Regions from separate parts of the Burkholderia sp. Ac-20344 genome, predicted to be linked through region 1. Evidence: riboswitches for the same ligand, from Rfam matches in the RefSeq annotation. Region 1 holds a riboswitch; the other holds the start of a gene.
What was found. A riboswitch is a leader RNA that binds a small molecule or an ion and turns the genes downstream of it on or off. The one in region 1 is predicted to bind cobalamin.
Positions count from the first base shown of each region.

Region 1 (13,076 bases):
CGAACCTCGCGTACGAGCTGCTGTGCGTGCTGCCGGGCGTCGCGTACCGCGACTGATCCCGGCACCGCCATCTATTCCAAATCAGAGGATTCCAGAGGAGCACGCACAAGGATGGGGACTTCCGTCAAACAACCGAAGCGGGCGGCGCTCGCTTCGTTCGTCGGCACCACGATCGAGTGGTACGACTTCTATAGCTACGCGACCGCCGCCGCCATCGTGTTCGGGCCGCTGTTCTTTCCCGGCGAAAACCGCTTCGTCAGCCTGCTCGCGTCGTTCGGCTCGTTCGCGGTCGGCTTCTTCGCGCGTCCGCTCGGCGGCGTGATGTTCGGCTACCTCGGCGACCGCTTCGGCCGCAAGCGTTCGCTGCTCGCGACGCTGATGCTGATGGCCGTGTCGACCGTCGCGATCGGCCTGCTGCCGACCCATGCGCAAGCCGGTGTGATTGCACCGGTCTTGCTCGTGCTGATGCGCGTGCTGCAAGGCATCGCGGTCGGCGGCGAATGGGGCGGCGCGGTGCTGCTCGCCGGCGAGCATGCGCCGGAAGGCAAGCGCACGTTCTTCGCATCGTTCGCGCAGTTGGGCAGCGCGAGCGGCCTGATCCTGTCGATGCTCGCGTTCGGCGCGATCAGCACACTGTCGAAGGAAGACATGATGAGCTGGGGCTGGCGCGTGCCGTTCCTGGCAAGTTCCGTACTGCTGATCGTCGGCTTCGTGATCCGTGCGAGCGTGTCGGAATCTCCCGAGTTCGAGGAAGTCAGGAAGAGCGGCAACATCGCGCAAAAACCGCTGCGAGAAGCGCTCAAGTACTGGCCGCTGCTGCTGCTCGCGATCGGCGCGAACGTGTACGGCATCGCCGGTGTGTATTTCAGCAACATCTTCATGATCAGCTATGCGACGCAGTTCCTGTCGCTCGACCGGTCGATGGTGCTGCATTGCATGACGATCGTCGCCGTGCTGCAATTCGTCGTGCAGCTCGCGGCCGCGTTCCTCGCGCAGCGCTTCGGCACCACGCGCGTGCTGCTGATCACCGGTGCATGGGCTGCGATCGTCCCGTTCGTCATGCTGCCGCTCGTGCACATGGGCACGCCGCTGTCGATCACGGTCGGCGTCGGCCTCGCGACGCTCGCGGAATCGGGCTACTACTCGGTGGTTGCAGGCTTCGTCAGCGGCATCTTCGTCGCACGCATCCGCTACACGGCGATCTCGATCGCGTATCAGGTGTGCGGCGCGCTCGCCGGCGGCCTCACGCCGCTCGTCGCGACCATCATCGCGCAGAACACCACGCCGCAGTGGTGGCCGCTCGCGCTCCAGTACACGAGCGCCGCAATCCTGTCGTCGCTGTGCGTGTGGCTGATCTCGCGCCGCGTGAGCATCGACGATGCGGACGCGGTGAACCGGAACGAAACGCCGCTGCCGCTCGGCGCGCGCACCGCGTAACGTCCCGCAACGGGCAGGCACCTCGCCTGCCCGTTTTTCGTTGTACGCCCCGGCGGTGCGTCGCACCGCCTCCCAGTCCCACCCTGTTCATCGCTTGCCACGACGGCGTCGCGGCGGGCCGGCGCACGCGGGCACCTGAACCGCGCGCGACCAAGGAGACAAGCCGTCATGAACCGCCCCGACACCTTCGATCTCGGCCGCACCGAATCGGCCGGCCTGGCGATCGAGCATCATTCGATCGACTACATTCCCGAACACGAGCGCCACGCGAAGCTCGCCAGCCAGGGCCCGTTCTGGTTCCTCGGCAACTTCCATTTCTTCACGATTTCGATCGGTTTCGTCGGGCCCGGCATGGGCCTGTCCGCGGGCTGGACGACACTCGCGGGTGCGCTCGGGATCATGTTCGGCACCCTCTTCATGGCGTTTCACGGCTCGCAGGGGCCCGAGATGGGCCTGCCGCAGATGATCCAGTCGCGCGCGCAGTTCGGCTATCGCGGCGTGATCGTTGCGCTGCTCGCGACGCTGTTCGTGTTCGTCGGCTTCAACGTCGTCAACGTATCGCTGATGGTCGACGGCGTGCACAACGTATTCGGGATCGACGGCGGCTTCGTCGCCGTCGCGGCTGTGACAACGGGCGCGCTGCTCGCCATCTACGGCCATGACCTGATGCATCGGACTTTCACGTGGGCGCTGATCGCGACACTGCCGCTCTATGCACTCGTAACGCTCGCACTTGCGTTCGGCCATGCGACGCCGGCACCCGCCACCGTTGCACCGGTTGCCGCTCCGGGCTTCAACTGGATCGCGTTCGCAACGCAATTCGCGATCGCCGCGAGCTACAACATTTCGTATGCGCCGTATGTGTCGGACTATTCGCGCTATCTGCCGAAAGACACGAGCCGCGCGAAGCTGATCGCGGTGATCTTCGCCGGTGCGTCGCTGTCGGGCACCTGGATGATCGGCCTCGGCGCGTGGCTCGCGCAGAAACTGCACGCGGCCGATGCGCTGGTCGCGATGAACGACGTCGGCACGTCGCTCATGCCGGGTCTCGGCAAGCTGATCGCGATCGTGTCGCTGCTCGGCTTCCTGCCGATCATCGCGCTCAACGCGTACAGCGCGATGCTGACCGTACTGACCGCCGCCGATTCGATCGTGCCGATCCGGCCGACCCGCCGCGCGCGCGTCGCATCGATCGTCGCGATCAGCACGTTCGTGCTCGCCTGCGTATTCGCGATCCGCGGCAACGGCATCGCACTGCTGCAAACGTTCCTGACGCTGATGCTCTACTTCCTCGTGCCGTGGACCGCAGTGAATCTCGTCGACTATTTCTTCGTGCGCCGCGGCCACTATGCGATCGCGCACTTCTTCATGCCGAACGGGCTCTACGGCGCGTGGCAACCGCGCGGCATCGTCGCATATCTCGTCGGCTTCGCTGCGATGGTGCCGTTCTTCCATATCTTCGACGCCGAGGCGAGCCGCGAGATTTTCGTCGGCCCGTTCGCGCGGATGCTCGGCGGCGTGGATATCGCGTGGCTCGTCGGCCTGGTCGTCGCGGGTGCCGCGTACTGGCTGCTGTCACGGTCGCTCGACCTCGCACGCGAACGCCGCATCATTGCCGGGTCGCCTTCACCCGAGACGCCCGCAGGTACCGTCGCGCACGAGCGCGCGTGATCACGCACTGCCCGTGACACCGGGCCAGCCCGTCACGGAATGCGCCACGCCACCGGCCGCCCGATCGTCGATCGCGGTGGCCGGCACGCAACATTCACGCGTTATTGCACCTGGTTGCGCAGCGTCTTCGCGGCGGCGACCATGTTCGTCAGCGCCGGAATCACTTCCGCCCACTGGCGCGTCTTCAGGCCGCAATCCGGGTTCACCCACAGGCGTTCCGCCGGAATCCGTTCCGCCGCCTTCTTCATCAGGCCGACGATGTGTTCCTGCGTCGGGATGTTCGGCGAGTGAATGTCGTACACGCCGGGCCCGATCTCATTCGGATACCTGAAGGTGTCGAACGCATCGAGCAGCTCCATGTCCGAGCGCGACGTCTCGATCGTGATCACGTCCGCATCCATGTCGGCGATCGACGCGATGATGTCGTTGAACTCCGAATAGCACATGTGCGTGTGGATCTGCGTATCGTCCTGCACGCCGTTCGCGGCGATGCGGAACGATTCGACCGCCCACTTCAGGTACTCGCCCCATTGTGCACGGCGCAGCGGCAACCCTTCGCGCAGTGCGGCCTCGTCGATCTGGATCACGCGCACGCCGGCCTTCTCGAGATCGAGCACTTCGTCGCGGATCGCCAGCGCGAGCTGATAGCACGACACCGAGCGCGGCTGGTCGTCGCGCACGAACGACCAGTTCAGGATCGTCACGGGGCCGGTCAGCATCCCCTTCATCGGCTTGTTCGTCAGCGACTGCGCATACGCGATCCACTCGACCGTCATCGCCTTCGGGCGGCTGATGTCGCCGAACAGGATCGGCGGCTTCACGCAGCGCGAACCGTACGACTGCACCCAGCCGAACTGGCTGAACGCGTAGCCGTCGAGTTGCTCGCCGAAGTATTCGACCATGTCGTTGCGCTCGGCTTCGCCGTGCACGAGCACGTCGAGCTCCAGTGCTTCCTGCTCGCGCACGCTGCGTTCGATTTCAGCGTGCATCGCGGCCCGGTAGCCGGCGGCGTCCAACGCGCCGGCCTTGAACTGGCTGCGCGCGTGACGGATGGCGCCGGTCTGCGGGAACGAGCCGATCGTCGTCGTCGGGAATGCCGGCAGGTTCAGGCGTGCCGACTGCTTCGGCGCGCGCTGCGTATAGGGGCTCACGCGGTTGCCGAGCTGCGCGTCGATCCGTGCGATCGCGGCCTTCACCGCCGGGTTGTTCACGCGCGGCGAGTGACGACGCGAATGAATCGCGGCAGCGTTCGCGGCCAGCGCATCGGCCACCTTGTCGCGGCCTTCGTTCAGCGCGGTTGCAAGCACCTTCAGTTCGTCGAGCTTCTGTAGCGCGAACGCGAGCCACGAGCGGATATCCGCGTCGAGCTTCTCCTCGCTCGCAAGATCGACCGGTACGTGCAGCAGCGAGCACGACGGTGCGAGCCACAGGCGATCGCCCAGTTGCTTCGCGAGCGGCTCCAGCCAGTCGAGCGTCGCGTTCAGGTCCGTCTTCCAGATGTTGCGGCCGTTGATCGCGCCCACCGACAGCACGCGCTCGGCCGGCAGTTCACGCACCAGCGCGTCGACTTCGTCGCGTGCGTTGATCGCATCGACATGCAGGCCGTCGACCGACAGCGCGCTCGCGAGCGCCAGATTGTCCTGAAGCTGGCCGAAGTAAGTCGCGAGCAGCACCTTGACCCGGCGCGTTTCGAGCGCAGCGTATGCGGTCTTGAATGCTTGTTGCCATTCGGCGTCGAGTTCGGTGACGAGAATCGGTTCGTCGATCTGCACCCATTCGACGCCCTGCGCGGTCAGCGTATCCAGCAATGCGCCGTACACGGGCAGCAGCTTCGGCAGCAGCGCGAGGCGGTCGGAATCGTCCTTCGCCTTGCCGAGCCACAGGTACGTGACGGGGCCGAGGATCACCGGCTTCGCGGCCACGCCCTGCGCCTGCGCTTCCGCCAGTTGCTGAAGCAGGCGCGACGGGTCGAGCGAGAAGTTCGTGTCCGCGTGGAATTCCGGCACGATGTAGTGGTAGTTCGTATCGAACCACTTCGTCATTTCACCGGCCGCGACCCCGCCGCAGCACGCGGCATGCTCTTCCGCCGACTGTGCCGAACGGCCGCGCGCGACGCGGAAATAGTTGTCGAGCACATCGCCGTGGAAGCCCTGCACGCGCTTCGGCAGGTTGCCGAGCGTGAAGCTCATGTCGAGCACCTGGTCGTAGAACGCGAAGTCGCCGATCGGGGCAAGGTCCAGGTCGCGCTGGTCGTTCCAGTGACGCTGGCGCAGCTCGGCGCCAAGCGCCTTCAGCTCGTCGCGCGACGATTCGCCTTTCCAGTAGCGTTCGAGACCGAACTTGAGTTCGCGCTTCGCGCCAATGCGCGGAAAACCGAGGTTGTGTGTCGTGACCATGCGCTGTCGTCCAGAAGAAATTTGAAGATCCGGCAGCCATGATAGGGATTTCAAACCATGAAATAAAATGGCATTATTTCATTCATCCATTAAAATTGTTCATGTATCTGTTGCGCGAGCGCTATCCATGCTGGAACGATTCCATCTCGTCGTCATTCGTGAAGTCGAGCGTCAGGGCTCGCTGACCGCGGCCGCCAATGCGCTGCACCTCACACAATCGGCACTCAGCCATACCGTCCGGAAAATCGAGCAGCAGCTCGGCACGCCGATCTGGGATCGGGAGGGTCGCGGCCTGCGGCTCACGCAGGGCGGGCAGTATCTGCTGAAGCTGGCGAACCGGCTGCTGCCGCAGTTCGAACTCGCCGAGGAGCGGATGAAGCAGTACGCGAAGGGCGAGCGCGGCACGCTGCGTATCGGGATGGAGTGCCACCCGTGCTACCAGTGGCTGCTGAAGGTCGTGTCGCCGTACCTGTCGCGCTGGCCCGACGTCGACGTGGACGTGAAGCAGCGCTTCCAGTTCGGCGGCATCGGCGCGCTGTTCGGCTATGACATCGACGTGCTCGTGACGCCCGATCCGCTGAACAAGCCGGGCCTGCGCTTCGACCCTGTGTTCGACTACGAGCAGGTGCTGGTGGTCGCCGACTCGCACCGGTTCGCGAACGCCGACTACGTGACGCCCGAGCAGCTGACCGACGAGATCCTGATCACCTACCCGGTCGAAACCGACCGGCTCGACATCTACAACCAGTTCCTGACGCCGGCCGGCATCGTGCCGAGGCGGCACAAGTCGATCGAGACGACCGACATCATGCTGCAGATGGTGGCGAGCGGGCGCGGCGTGGCCGCGCTGCCGAGATGGCTTGCCGACGAATACGCGGACCGGATGCCGGTCGTGCCGGTCAAGCTCGGCAAGAAGGGAATTGCGAAGCAGATCTTCCTCGGCATCCGCGAGGCAGATGCGTCGATCGACTATCTGGCCGCGTTCGTCGCGCTGGCGCGCGAATCGACGTGGAGCGCGCCGCGCATGCTGCGCTAGGCGCGCCCGGTTCTCATGCGCGTCAGGCCGCGCGCATGCCGGCGCGTTCGCTGCGCTCGACCCACGCGCCGAACAGCAGGCCGATCGTCGTCCACATGATCACCTGCATACCGATGGCCGCCACGCGGAACTTCCACAGCAAGGCCGCCGGGAAATCGGCCGGCAACTCGCTGACCGACGGCAGCCCGATCTGCACGGCCGCGATGATCGCGACGAACACGAGCCCGGCGACGATCGACGCGTTCCACTGCCCGAGCTTCGCCAGCAGATGGCGGCGCACGCTGACCGAGAACACCATCGTCGCGACCGAGATCGCGATCATCAGGAAGAACAACCCCGTGCGATAGCCGATCGTGTCGGGGTCTCCAACCGATGGCGGATTGGCCGGGTACTTGATGTTCGGCACGATCACGAGCGCGACGAACGACGCCAGCGCGAGCCACGCAGCCAGCGGCCGTGCCGGGAGACGGCTGCCTCGCCCATACGCATACGCAAAGACCAGCGAGAACAGCCCGCCGAATGCTGCGCCGTAGGTCACGACGCCCGTCAGCAGACCGAGGCCGGCTTGCGTGTGGCGGCTGACCAGTTCGGGTTCCGGTGCTTCGCCTTGGGCGGCTTCGGTTTTTTCTTCGAAGGAGATTGCCTGATCGACTTGCGGTTCGCCGACGACTTTCGCGAAACCGAACGTGAGGAGGCCTGCGGCGATGCCTGCGAGCATCCCGCGCATGAGCAGCTTTCCGACCATCGTGACCTCCGCGTCAGTGGCAGGGGAAGCCGAGCAGATGGCGGCCGTCGTGGACGAACTCGTGGACGTACATGCCCGGCACGAGCGACGTCGCGCCTTGTTCCGCACCGACGAAATACAGTGCGAGCAACAGGATCAGGCCGACGAACACGGCCCACGGCAACAGTTCACGGACGGGGATGGGTGCCGGCACGACCGCCGGCTTCAGCACTGCTTCGCTCATGGATGCTCCTCAGGGGAATCGCGCCCCGAAAAATGTTGGATGGGTACGAAGGCAGGTCTGGCTTCCGGGATCATGGATCACCGGTTACAGTGGCGCGACCGCGCCGGAATTGCACCGGCTTCCGCGATTCGTATCGGGCGAATTGTACGCGCGAACGTTCGCGTATTGAAGCGGCGACAGGTGAACGAGCGCGTCCGTCCCGGATCATCCGAAAACCCACATGAACATGCATGCCTCGCTGCGCCTGATCGCACACGCCTCGACCCGGGCGATGCGCACCGGCACGTTTCCCGACGACGATCCGCTCGACGCGCACGGGCTCGCCGAAGCCGCGGCGCTGCGCGACCGGTGGCCGGGCATCGCGGGCTCGCTCGTGCTGTGCAGCCCGGCCCGCTGTGCGGTACAGACCGCCGATGCGCTCGGACTGCGCGCCGACATCGATGACGCACTGCGCGACATCGACTACCGGCACTGGCGCGGCAAGCGGCTGCACGATCTCGCGCGGGACTTGCCTGACGAACTGGGCGCGTGGATCGGCGATCCGTCCGCATCGCCGCACGGCGGCGAGTCGTTCGACGCAGCGATGCACCGCGTCGGTACATGGTTGAACGCGCTGCAACACGGCCGCGACATCGTCGCCATCACGCATGCACCGATCGTTCGCGCGGCGGTCGCGCATGCCCTTCGGATGGATCTCAAGGCGGTGAGCCGCATCGACGTCGCACCGTTGTCGTGCACGACGTTCGCTGCGTCGCCGCACGGATGGATGTTGATCACCGACGACGATCGCCGCGACACCGCCACATAGCCTCCTGCGCCGTTGCATTCGCAATATCGACCACGACGCAAGCCGACGTGTCGCTTCGTATCGCAATCGCAAGCGCATGGCGATGCTCACCTTACGTCGCTGTAAGACATGCCGTTCGTCCTCCCTGCTGTCATCAAACTGACTGCTAGCCGAAGCTAGGATTGGTCGCGGTTCCCTTGCGAGATACCGTCATGAATCAACCTGCTTCGTCCGCCCCGCACAATCCGGGCTCCGTCGAGCGCACCCGACAGATCGGCTATGCCGTGTTCCTGCTGGTGCTCGCGATCGGTGCGATCTACATCGCCACGCACCTGATCGACGATCTGTCGCCGATACGCGAAGGATCGCTGTTCCCGTACCTGATGCTCGGCGCCGCGCTGCTGATTGCGCTCGGCTTCGAGTTCGTCAACGGTTTCCACGACACCGCGAACGCGGTGGCCACCGTGATCTATACGCACTCGCTGACGCCGAACGTCGCGGTGATCTGGTCCGGCCTGTGGAACTTCCTCGGCGTGATGATCTCGAGCGGCGCCGTTGCGTTCGGCATCCTGCAACTGCTGCCGGTCGAGCTGATCCTGCAGGTCGGCAGCGGCGCGGGCTTCGCGATGGTGTTCGCACTGCTGATCGCCGCGATCGTGTGGAACCTCGCGACCTGGTATTTCGGATTGCCGTCGTCGAGCTCGCATACGCTGATCGGATCGATCATCGGCGTCGGGCTGATGAACCAGCTGCTGCACGGGCCGTCCGGCACGAGCGGCGTCGACTGGGGCCAGGCGCTCGGCGTCGGCAAGTCGCTGCTGTTCTCGCCGATCGTCGGCTTCCTGTGTGCATCGCTGCTGCTGCTCGTGCTGAAGGCCGTCGTGCGGATTCCGGAACTGTACAAGGCGCCGCCGAAGGACCAGCCGCCGCCGTTCTGGATTCGCTGCCTGCTGATCCTGACCTGCACGGGCGTGTCGTTCGCACACGGCTCGAACGACGGCCAGAAAGGGATGGGGCTCATCATGCTGATCCTGATCGGCACGGTGCCGACCGCCTATGCGCTGAACAAGGCCGTCACGCCGGCCGAGACGCAGACCTTCGTTGCGGTAGCGAACCAGGCGGCCGCGACGTTCGGGAAGTACGCGAACGGCGTCGCACCGTCCGCGAACCCGCGTGCCGACGTCGAGCTTTATGTCCAGCATCGCGAACTGACGCCGGCCGTGATCCCCGCCGTGCAGCAATTGTCCACGTCGCTCGCGACCGCGGTCGGCGCGTCGGGCTCGATGGCGGCCGTGCCGCAACCTGACGTCGACAACGTGCGCAACACGATGTATCTGGTGTCCGAAGCAATCCGCCTGATCGAGAAGTCCGGTCAGCCCGCGTTCGCCGCCGACGACAAGCTCGCGATCGACAACTATCGCAAGCAGCTCGACCACGCGACCAAGTTCATTCCGACCTGGGTGAAGGTTGCGGTCGCGATCGCACTGGGCCTCGGCACGATGGTCGGCTGGAAGCGGATCGTCGTGACCGTCGGCGAGAAAATCGGCAAGCAGCATCTGACGTACGGACAGGGTGCGTCGGCCGAGCTCGTCGCAATGCTCACGATCGGCGCGGCCGACGTGTACGGCTTGCCTGTGTCGACGACGCACGTGCTGTCGTCGGGCGTCGCGGGCACGATGGCCGCGAACGGATCGGGCTTGCAATGGGGCACGGTGCGCAGCCTCGTGCTGGCGTGGGTGCTGACGCTGCCGGCGTCGATCGTGCTTGCCGGCGGGCTCTATTGGCTGTTCCGGTCGGTGGCGTGACCGGGGATGCGGTGGGCGGCCGGCAGGAGCCGGCTGCCTGCTGGGAGGTATCCGGAATGCGGTGCGTGAGGCGGGTTCAGACTCGGTCCTCGACGTAGAACCGCCTGCTGTAGAAGACTCGCTTCTCCGCTTTTCCATTTCGACTCGTCAAGGCATCCGGTGCGTCCATGCCATCGCGAGCGCTCACCTTCCTCCTTTCCCGAATTGAAGCGCAAGATCTGGAGCGCGCCGGCGCAGGGACATCCGTAGACTGGGCTCATCAATATTTACCGTGGGCTCAACCGTGCGGACGACGTGGCCTAAGCCTTCCGCACGGCTGCATGGCGCCCCATTGCTGACGAACCGAGGTACGCCCGTGAACATTGCCGACCTGCAACCTGCCGTCGAATCGCTGAATATTGCGCAACGCGTCGACGCGATCGACTGGGCGACCGTCGCCGCCGATCTCGATCGCTACGGATGCGCGCGCGTGCCGGGCCTGATCCCGGCAAACGAGTGCGCGGCGCTCGCATCGCTCTATCCGCACGATGCGCTGTATCGCTCGCGTGTCGTGATGGCGCGGCACGGGTTCGGCTGCGGCGAATACAAGTATTTCGCGTACCCGCTCCCCGCGGTCATCGCGGAACTGCGTGCGACGATCTACCCGCATCTCGCGCCAATCGCGAATCGCTGGCACAAGGCACTCGGGATCGATGTCCGCTATCCGGCAGACCACGCGACCTTCCTCGATCGCTGCCACGCAGCGGGACAGACGCGACCGACGCCGCTGATCCTGCAATACGGTCCCGACGACTACAACTGTCTCCATCAGGACCTGTATGGCGAGCACGTCTTTCCGCTCCAGGTCGCAATTCTGCTGTCGGCTCCGGGCCGCGATTTCACAGGTGGGGAGTTCGTGCTGACGGAACAGCGTCCACGCATGCAGTCGCGCGCGGAAGTGGTGCCGCTGACGCAAGGCGACGCAGTCATCTTCGCCGTGCACGGCAGGCCCGTGCAGGGAACGCGCGGCGTCTATCGCGTCAACCTGCGCCACGGCGTCTGCCGGATTCGCAGCGGCCACCGTCATACGGTCGGCATCATCTTCCATGACGCCCAGTGACGGCGATCGAGACGAACACGACGCTGCGATGCCCCCCCGTCACGCAAGCGGATCCGCGCAGGCAATACCGCGCTTCTGACGTGCCAATCGCACGTTGTTGATCGCGGTTCTTCGCGAACGAGTATCACCGCGCGATCAGTTCACTCATCCGCCGTGACAGATGACCGTTTTCGCTTCCCGTCAGACCGTCGCCGCACGTCGGATCGACGTTCCAAGTGAGCGACAGGGAGCCCAGATACTCACCTGTCGCAGCACAAAGTCGGCGGGAGACCCGGCCTACCCGCGCGCCATATTTGCCCGCAGCCGGTCTCCCGCATCGGTGGCGAGCCGTGCGTAGCCCGGCAACGTCAGCAACGCGAGCACGCCTGCCCCGACGAACGCCCAGCGGAAGTCGTCGAGCACGTAGTGCATGCCGACCGCATCGCCACGCACCAACGCCGCGAGTCGCAGCGACAACGCACCGAACGCGATGCCCATCCCGATCGTCATCTGCTGCGCCGCACTCCACAGCGTGCTGGCCGCGCTTGTCTGCTGAGCCGGGATATCCGCATAGGCCAGCGTCGCGAGCGTCGTGAACTGCATCGACCGCGTCAGTCCGTAGACGAATACGACGAGCAGCGTGATCGCCAGCGGCGTCGATGCGGTCAGCCAGCCGCATGCGATCGTGAAGACGCCGACCATCGTCACGTCGACGAGCGCGACACGCCGGAAGCCGAAGCGGTCGAGAATCCACGACGTTCCCGCCTTCATCCCGAGATTGCCGAGCGCACTCGCGAGCAGCAGCAGGCCGGACTGGAACGGCGACAACCCGAAGCCGATCTGGAACAGCAGCGGCAACAGGTACGGCACGGCATTGATGGCCATCCGCGTGATCGAACCGGTGATCACCGTCACCGAGAACGTCGGCACCTTCAAGGTCGTGAAGTCGAGCAGCGGATGTGCGCAACGTCGCGCGTGCCACCATGCGGCCATGCCGAACAGCACACTTGCGCCCACCAGGACGGCCGCACGCGTAAAGTGAACGTCCTGCTGGCCGGCCGCTTCGGTGCCGATCAACAGACAGGTCAGCGCGCCCCCGGCGAGCACGAAACCAACCCAGTCGAGCGGCCGTTGCTCGTCGGCCCGCGTGTTCCGGACGATCAGCCAGGTGCAGACCAAGGCGGCAATGCCGAACGGGACGTTCAGCAGGAAGATCCATCGCCACGACGCATAGGTCGTAATGAAACCGCCGATCGGCGGCCCGACGACGGGCGCAACGATGCCCGGCCACGTGATCGTCGCGATCGCACGCATCAGCTTCGCCTTCTCGGTGCTGCGCACGACGATCATGCGCCCGACCGGTACCATCATCGCTCCGCCCACACCTTGCAGCAGGCGCGCAGCGGTGAACGTCACGACGCCCTCGGACAATCCACACAGCACCGATGCGCCGGTAAAGACGACGATTGCACTGGCGAACACCGTGCGCGAACCATAGCGGTCGGCGATCCAGCCGCTGATCGGGATGAACACCGCCAGCGCCAGCATGTAGGCCGTCATCCCGAGGCTCAGCGCGTTCGGCCCGACACCGAACGAGCGCGCCATTTGCGGCAGCGCGGTCGCAATCACGGTCGTGTCGAGGTACTCCATGAAAAACGTTGCGGCGACGAGATACGGCAAGAAGTCGGTCGTCCGACCACCTTGGGCAGGGTTGTCAGTCATGAACGGTGCGTGAGACGGAATACGAGGGACACCGACCGCCAGCGGGTGCCTGGAAGCGCCGGGAATCGGGACGAATGGCGATATTACCCCGAAGGGCTTACACCTCGCTCTGCCGGACATGTCGCGCGAATGGACTTTATGCGCATAGATTTCTGTGACGATTTGGGCCTGAGTTG
Region 1 is NZ_JAAGPP010000146.1:506-13,581, reverse strand. It holds gene speB (agmatinase) at 1-56, shown strand, start outside; gene G3N64_RS32105 (MFS transporter) at 112-1,437, shown strand; gene G3N64_RS32100 (cytosine permease) at 1,606-3,108, shown strand; gene metE (5-methyltetrahydropteroyltriglutamate--homocysteine S-methyltransferase) at 3,210-5,504, opposite strand; gene G3N64_RS32090 (LysR family transcriptional regulator) at 5,632-6,540, shown strand; gene G3N64_RS32085 (CbtA family protein) at 6,563-7,285, opposite strand; gene G3N64_RS32080 (CbtB-domain containing protein) at 7,299-7,508, opposite strand; cobalamin riboswitch at 7,541-7,683, opposite strand; gene G3N64_RS32075 (histidine phosphatase family protein) at 7,729-8,316, shown strand; gene G3N64_RS32070 (inorganic phosphate transporter) at 8,508-10,100, shown strand; gene G3N64_RS32065 (2OG-Fe(II) oxygenase) at 10,456-11,199, shown strand; gene G3N64_RS32060 (DHA2 family efflux MFS transporter permease subunit) at 11,476-12,900, opposite strand.

Region 2 (5,961 bases), on a different contig from region 1:
GGCGGCCAGGACGCTTGCCGACGTCGATGCCTCGCCGTACGCGGCCTGCTCGCCCCAGGATCGGCGCCTGTTGCGATCGGCTTCCGTGCAGTCGAAGTACATCAAGGACGTCGGACGCCTGTCGGGCCCCGATCTGCTCTGCACGACGATGCTGGGCGTGCTGCCCAGGCCCTTTGCTCCGAAGCGGCAGCCGTTCCGGCTGACCGACGCGATGTCGGCCTTCTGGACTGTGCCGTTGTTGTCGAGCCCCGACACGCTGGGGCTGGTGGTCGCCGGGGGGAGGGCGAACCTGCTGATGGATCTGGACGCCTTCAGGGTGCCGCCGCCGCCGGGTCTGCACTACGTGATCGGACTCAAGGGCCACCCGACCGCGCTCGTCATCGGACTCGACAAGCGCGGCGTCCCCGGGTACGTCGATACCGGCCAGGTGCCGGGGTTTCGGGACGGCAAACCCTTCTGCTCGGCCCGGGTGCCGCTGTGCGCCATCGTCGTCGTGACGCCGCAGGCGCTCGCGAACGCGAGTCGGCGCGCCACCTGGCTGCTGGGGATCGCCGCTGGCGCGGCGGGCTGCTGCCTGGGGTTCGGCGCGCTGATGCTGCACCGACGCTGGGCCGCACTTGCGGCGCAGATACGTCGAGCGCTGGCAAACGGGCAATTCGTCCTGCGCTATCAGCCGATCGTTGCGCTGGGCGCGTCATCGCGGATCGTCTCCGCCGAAGCGCTGATCCGCTGGACCGGCGGGCCGGCCGCCCCCGACGTGTTCATTGCCGAGGCCGAACGCGCGGGCATGATCGTCGACGTCACGGCGTTCGTCGTGCGCACGGTCCTGCGGGAGATGCGCGTGCTGTTCGACAGCAGGCCGGACTTTTGCGTCACCATCAACGCCAGCGCGCCCGAATTGCGGGACGGCAGCCTGATGGCGACGCTGAACAGCTGCTGGCCGGCCGGATTGTCGCGCCGGCATGTCGGCGTCGAACTGACCGAACGGTCGACCGTGGAACTGCCGGAAATCGTGCCGGCACTGCGGCAATTGCGCGAGCTCGGGCATCCCGTCTACATCGACGATTTTGGCACCGGCTACTCCAGCCTGAGCCTGCTGCAGCATCTTCCGATCGACTACATCAAGGTCGACCGTTCGCTGCTGCCGGTCGCGCCGGACCATGACGGCACTTCGTTCATTCCGGAGATCCTGGCGATTGCCCGCCGGCTCGGGGCCGGCCTGGTCTTCGAGGGCGTCGAGACCCGTGAGCAGGCGGACATGCTCGACATCCCCGGGCAGTCGATCCGTGCGCAGGGCTGGTATTTCGGGCGTCCCGATACCGTCGAAGCGCTGCGCCACGCGATCGCGGCGCAGTCGCCGGGAACCGGCTGAGCCGCTGGACCGAAAAGCCGGCCGCGACGCGCGCTCGCACGGGCTCGCGGGCCGTCGTCTTGACGCTCTCGGCGCGCCCGCCTACACTCGCACGCGTTTTGGTGCTCGCGCGTGCCGCTCCGGCGCGCGCAGTTAAACGGGAAACAGGGAGCCTGCCTGCACCGCAGTCGAGCCAACCTGTGCTGCCCCCGCAACGGTAAGCGAACGCGTCGTGCCCGGCACGACGCAGCGCCGCTTCGCCGCATGCCTGCCGCATGCGGACGACCGCCACTGGATGCCGTGCATCCGGGAAGGCGAAGCGGCGTGTTCGTCAGCCCGGATACCGGCCAGGACGTTGGATCCAGCGCCGCGGGGAGGCGGCGCATCGTCCACGGCCGCAGTACGCCCAGACGTCCGAGCGTTTCCCGCTTCCTCCGCCGAACCGTCCGCTGCATGCACGCGCCGGCGCGGCGTGCGACAGGCGGCACGGGCAGGGCACGCGGCAGCCGTGTTGGCATTCACCCTGTCGACCGTTCGCAAGGGAGCATCATGCTCGACTCGTTCTTCCGCCTGTTCAACGACAGCAATTCCGGGCTGCGCGGCAAAATCGTCGCGATCTACTCATTGCTCGTCGCATTCAACGTCGCCGCGTGGGTCTGGGCCTTCGTCGCGTTTCGCGACCAGCCCGTGCTGCTGGGCACCGCGCTGCTTGCGTACGTGATCGGGCTGCGCCACGCGGTCGATGCCGACCATATCGCCGCGATCGACAACGTCACGCGCAAGCTGATGCAGGAAGGCCGCAGCCCGCTCGGCGCGGGCCTGTTCTTCTCGCTCGGCCATTCGACCGTGGTGATCGTGATGTCGGTGGCCGTCGCGCTGACCGCGGCGTCGCTCGCGCGCTTCGAGAGCATGAAGACCTGGGGCGGCGTGATCAGCACGAGCGTGTCGGCGTTCTTCCTGCTGGTGCTCGCCGCCGCGAACCTGCTGATCCTGATCTCCGTGTACCGGACGTTTCGCGCGGCCCGCCGCGGCGAGGCGATCGTCGATTCCGATCTCGACTTGCTGATGAACCAGCGCGGCGTGCTCGCGCGCCTGTTCCGGCCGCTGTTCCGCCTCGTGTCGCGCAGCTGGCACCTGTATCCGGTCGGCTTTCTGTTCGGCTTCGGCTTCGATACCGCGACCGAGATCGCACTGTTCGGCATTTCGGCGACGCAGGTGCAGGGCGGCATGTCGTTCTGGTCGGTGATGGCGCTGCCGGCGCTGTTCACCGCGGGCATGACGCTCGTCGACACGACCGACGGCATCCTGATGATGGGCGCGTACCGCTGGGCATACGTGCGGCCGATCCGCAAGATCTACTACAACATGACGATCACGTTCGTGTCGGTGCTGGTCGCGGCGTTGATCGGCGGCATCGAGGTGCTCGCGCTGCTCGCCGACAAACTCTCGCTGCAGGGCCCCGTCTGGGCATTCTCGACGCTGGTCGCCTCGCATTTCGGGATGCTCGGCTACGTCGTGATCGGCCTGTTCCTCGCGTGCTGGATCGTGTCGGCCGCGATCTACCGGCTCAAACGTTACGACGAGATCGACGTGACGCTCTCGGCCTGACCCCTCATTCGACACAGGACCTACCATGACCCTACGCAAGCTTCCCGTCACGATCGTCACGGGCTTTCTCGGCAGCGGCAAGACGACGCTGATGCGCCATATCCTGCAGCACGCCGAAGGCCGCCGCATCGCGGTGATCGTCAACGAATTCGGCGAGCTCGGCATCGACGGCGAAATCCTCAAGGGCTGCGGCATCGGCTGCGAGGATGCCGACGGCGCGCAGGGCGAAGCGTCGGGCCAGCTCTACGAACTCGCGAACGGCTGCCTGTGCTGCACCGTGCAGGAAGAGTTCTATCCGGTGATGGAAGCGCTCGTCGAGCGGCGCGCGGACATCGACCACGTGCTGATCGAGACGTCCGGCCTCGCGCTGCCGAAGCCGCTCGTGCAGGCGTTCAACTGGCCGACGATCCGCAACAGCTTCACGGTCGACGCGGTCGTGACCGTCGTCGACGGGCCGGCTGCCGCCAGCGGCCAGTTCGCGGAAAACCCGCAGGCCGTCGACGCGCAGCGCCGCGCCGATCCGAACCTCGATCACGAATCGCCGCTGCACGAGCTGTTCGCCGATCAACTGTCGTCCGCCGATCTCGTGATCGTGAACAAGGCCGATCTCGTCGGCGACGCCGAGTTCGCGCAGATCGAAGCCGCGATTCGCGACGAGATCCCGCCGCAGGTGAAGATCGTGCGTGCGACGCGCGGCGAGCTCGACCTCGCGATGCTGCTCGGCCTCGAATCGGCATCGGAAGAGACGATCCACCTGCGCCACGACCATCACGGCTCGGCCGACGACGGCGATCACGATCACCATCACGACGATTTCGACTCGGTGGTCGTGTCGGGCGACGCCGGTACGCGCGAAGCGACGATCGCCGCGCTGCAGCGCGTCGTCGAAGCGCACACGATTTATCGCGCGAAAGGTTTCGCCGCGCTGCCCGGCGCGCCGATGCGGCTCGTGATCCAGGGCGTCGGCCGCCGCTTCGACAGCTATTTCGACCGTCGCTGGCAGGACGGCGAAACGCGCGCGAGCCGCTTCGTGCTGATCGGCGAGGATCTCGACGCGGCCGCGCTGCAACGCGCGTTCGACGCCGCGTGCGCGGCCGAACCGCAACAGGCGTAACGCACGATGCATTTGCTGCGCACCACGCCGGGCGGCTTCGTCGACGATACGCAGGGTGTCGTCCGGATCGACCAGCAGCCGGCCGACATCGTGATCCTGAGCTCGGCCGACACGACGCTGTCGCTGCTCGCGAGCGTCGTGCCGCAACTGCCGGCCGGCTTCCCGAGCGTACGGCTCGCGAACGTCACGTTCCTGCGGCAGCCGGCGTCGGTCGACTTCTACGTCGACGACGTGCTGCAGCATGCGAAGTCGGTCGTGATCGATCATCTCGGCGGCGAAGCGTACTGGCCGTACGGGATCGAGCAGGCCGTGTCGCTCGCGTCGAAGCGCGGGCAGCAGCTCGCGATGTTCTCGGGCGACCTGCAGGAAGACCCGAACCTCGTCGCGAAAAGCACCGTCGCGCCCGACCTGTGCCGGCTGTGGTGGCGCTACCTGCGTGAAGGCGGCGTGCACAACGCCGAGGCGCTGCTGCGCAGCATTGCCTTCCACACGCTCGGGTTCGGCGACGAACCCGAACTCCCGCGCCCGCTGCCGGCCGCCGCGCTGTATCACCCGGCGCGCGACCGCGCGAGCGTCGACGACTGGCGGCCGCGCTGGACGCCCGGCGCGCCCGTCGTCGCGATCCTGTTCTATCGCGCGCACTGGCAGGCCGCGAACACGGCCGTGTTCGATGCGCTGGCCGATGCGCTCATCGAGGAAGGGCTGAATCCGCTGCCGATTGCGGTTACGTCGCTGAAGGACGCGGTGAGCCGCGAAGTCATCACGCAGCTCTGCGACACGCACGACGTCGCGCTCGTGCTGAACACGACCGCGTTCGCGGCCGGCGCGATCGACAGCCCCGAACACGACGTGCTCGCCGGCGATGCGCCGGTGTTGCAGGTGATCCTGTCCGGCGGCAATCGCGACGCCTGGGTGGCCGACAACCAGGGCCTGCATGCGCGCGATATCGCGATGCACATCGCGCTGCCGGAAGTCGACGGCCGCATCGTCACGCGCGCGGTGAGCTTCAAGGGGCTCGCGTACCGCTGCCCGCACACCGAGGTCGACGTCGTGCGCTACCAGCCGGACGCCGAACGGATCGCGTTCGTCGCGGCGCTCGCGCGCGGCTGGTGCCGGCTGCGCACGCTCGACCCTGCCGACAAGCGCGTCGCGCTGATTCTCGCGAACTATCCGCAAAGCGAAGGGCGGATCGGCAACGGCGTCGGGCTCGACACGCCTGCGTCCGCGCTGCGCGTGCTCGCGGCGCTGCGCGACGCGGGCTATGCGGTGGCCGACCTGCCGCCCGACGGCGATGCGCTGATCGCGCGGCTCACCGAAGGCGTGACCAACGACGCGGCCGTGCACGCGTTGCGCCCCGCATTCCAGAGCTTCCCGCTGGTCGACTACGTCGCGCGTTTCGCGCGGTTGCCGGCCGCCGTGCGCGACGCGCTGAACGAACGCTGGGGCCCGCCTGAAGCCGACCCGACGCTGCGGCAAGGACGCTTCACGATCGCCGGCTGGCGCGCGGGCAACGTGTTCGTCGGCATCCAGCCGTCGCGCTCGCGCGGCGAGAACGACTACGCGAGCTACCACGACGCGGATCTCGTGCCGCCGCATGCGTATCTCGCGTTCTATTTCTGGCTGCGCGACGCGTATCGCATCGACGCGGTCATCCACCTCGGCAAGCACGGCAACCTCGAATGGCTGCCGGGCAAGAGCGTCGCGCTGTCCGACGCGTGCTGGCCCGACCTGACGCTCGGGCCGCTGCCGCACCTGTATCCGTTCATCGTCAACGATCCGGGCGAGGGCAGCCAGGCGAAGCGCCGCGCGCAGGCCGTGATCATCGATCACCTGATGCCGCCGCTCACGCGTGCGGAAAACTACGGCCCGCTGCAGGATCTCGAACGGC
Region 2 is NZ_JAAGPP010000252.1:371-6,331, reverse strand. It holds gene G3N64_RS37445 (EAL domain-containing protein) at 1-1,372, shown strand, start outside; cobalamin riboswitch at 1,455-1,718, shown strand; gene G3N64_RS37440 (HoxN/HupN/NixA family nickel/cobalt transporter) at 1,901-2,959, shown strand; gene cobW (cobalamin biosynthesis protein CobW) at 2,985-4,073, shown strand; partial or broken gene cobN (cobaltochelatase subunit CobN) at 4,080-5,961, shown strand, end outside.
Region 2: it holds a riboswitch for cobalamin, as region 1 does, so the genes downstream of both, G3N64_RS37440 (HoxN/HupN/NixA family nickel/cobalt transporter) here and G3N64_RS32080 (CbtB-domain containing protein) in region 1, are expected to answer to the same signal.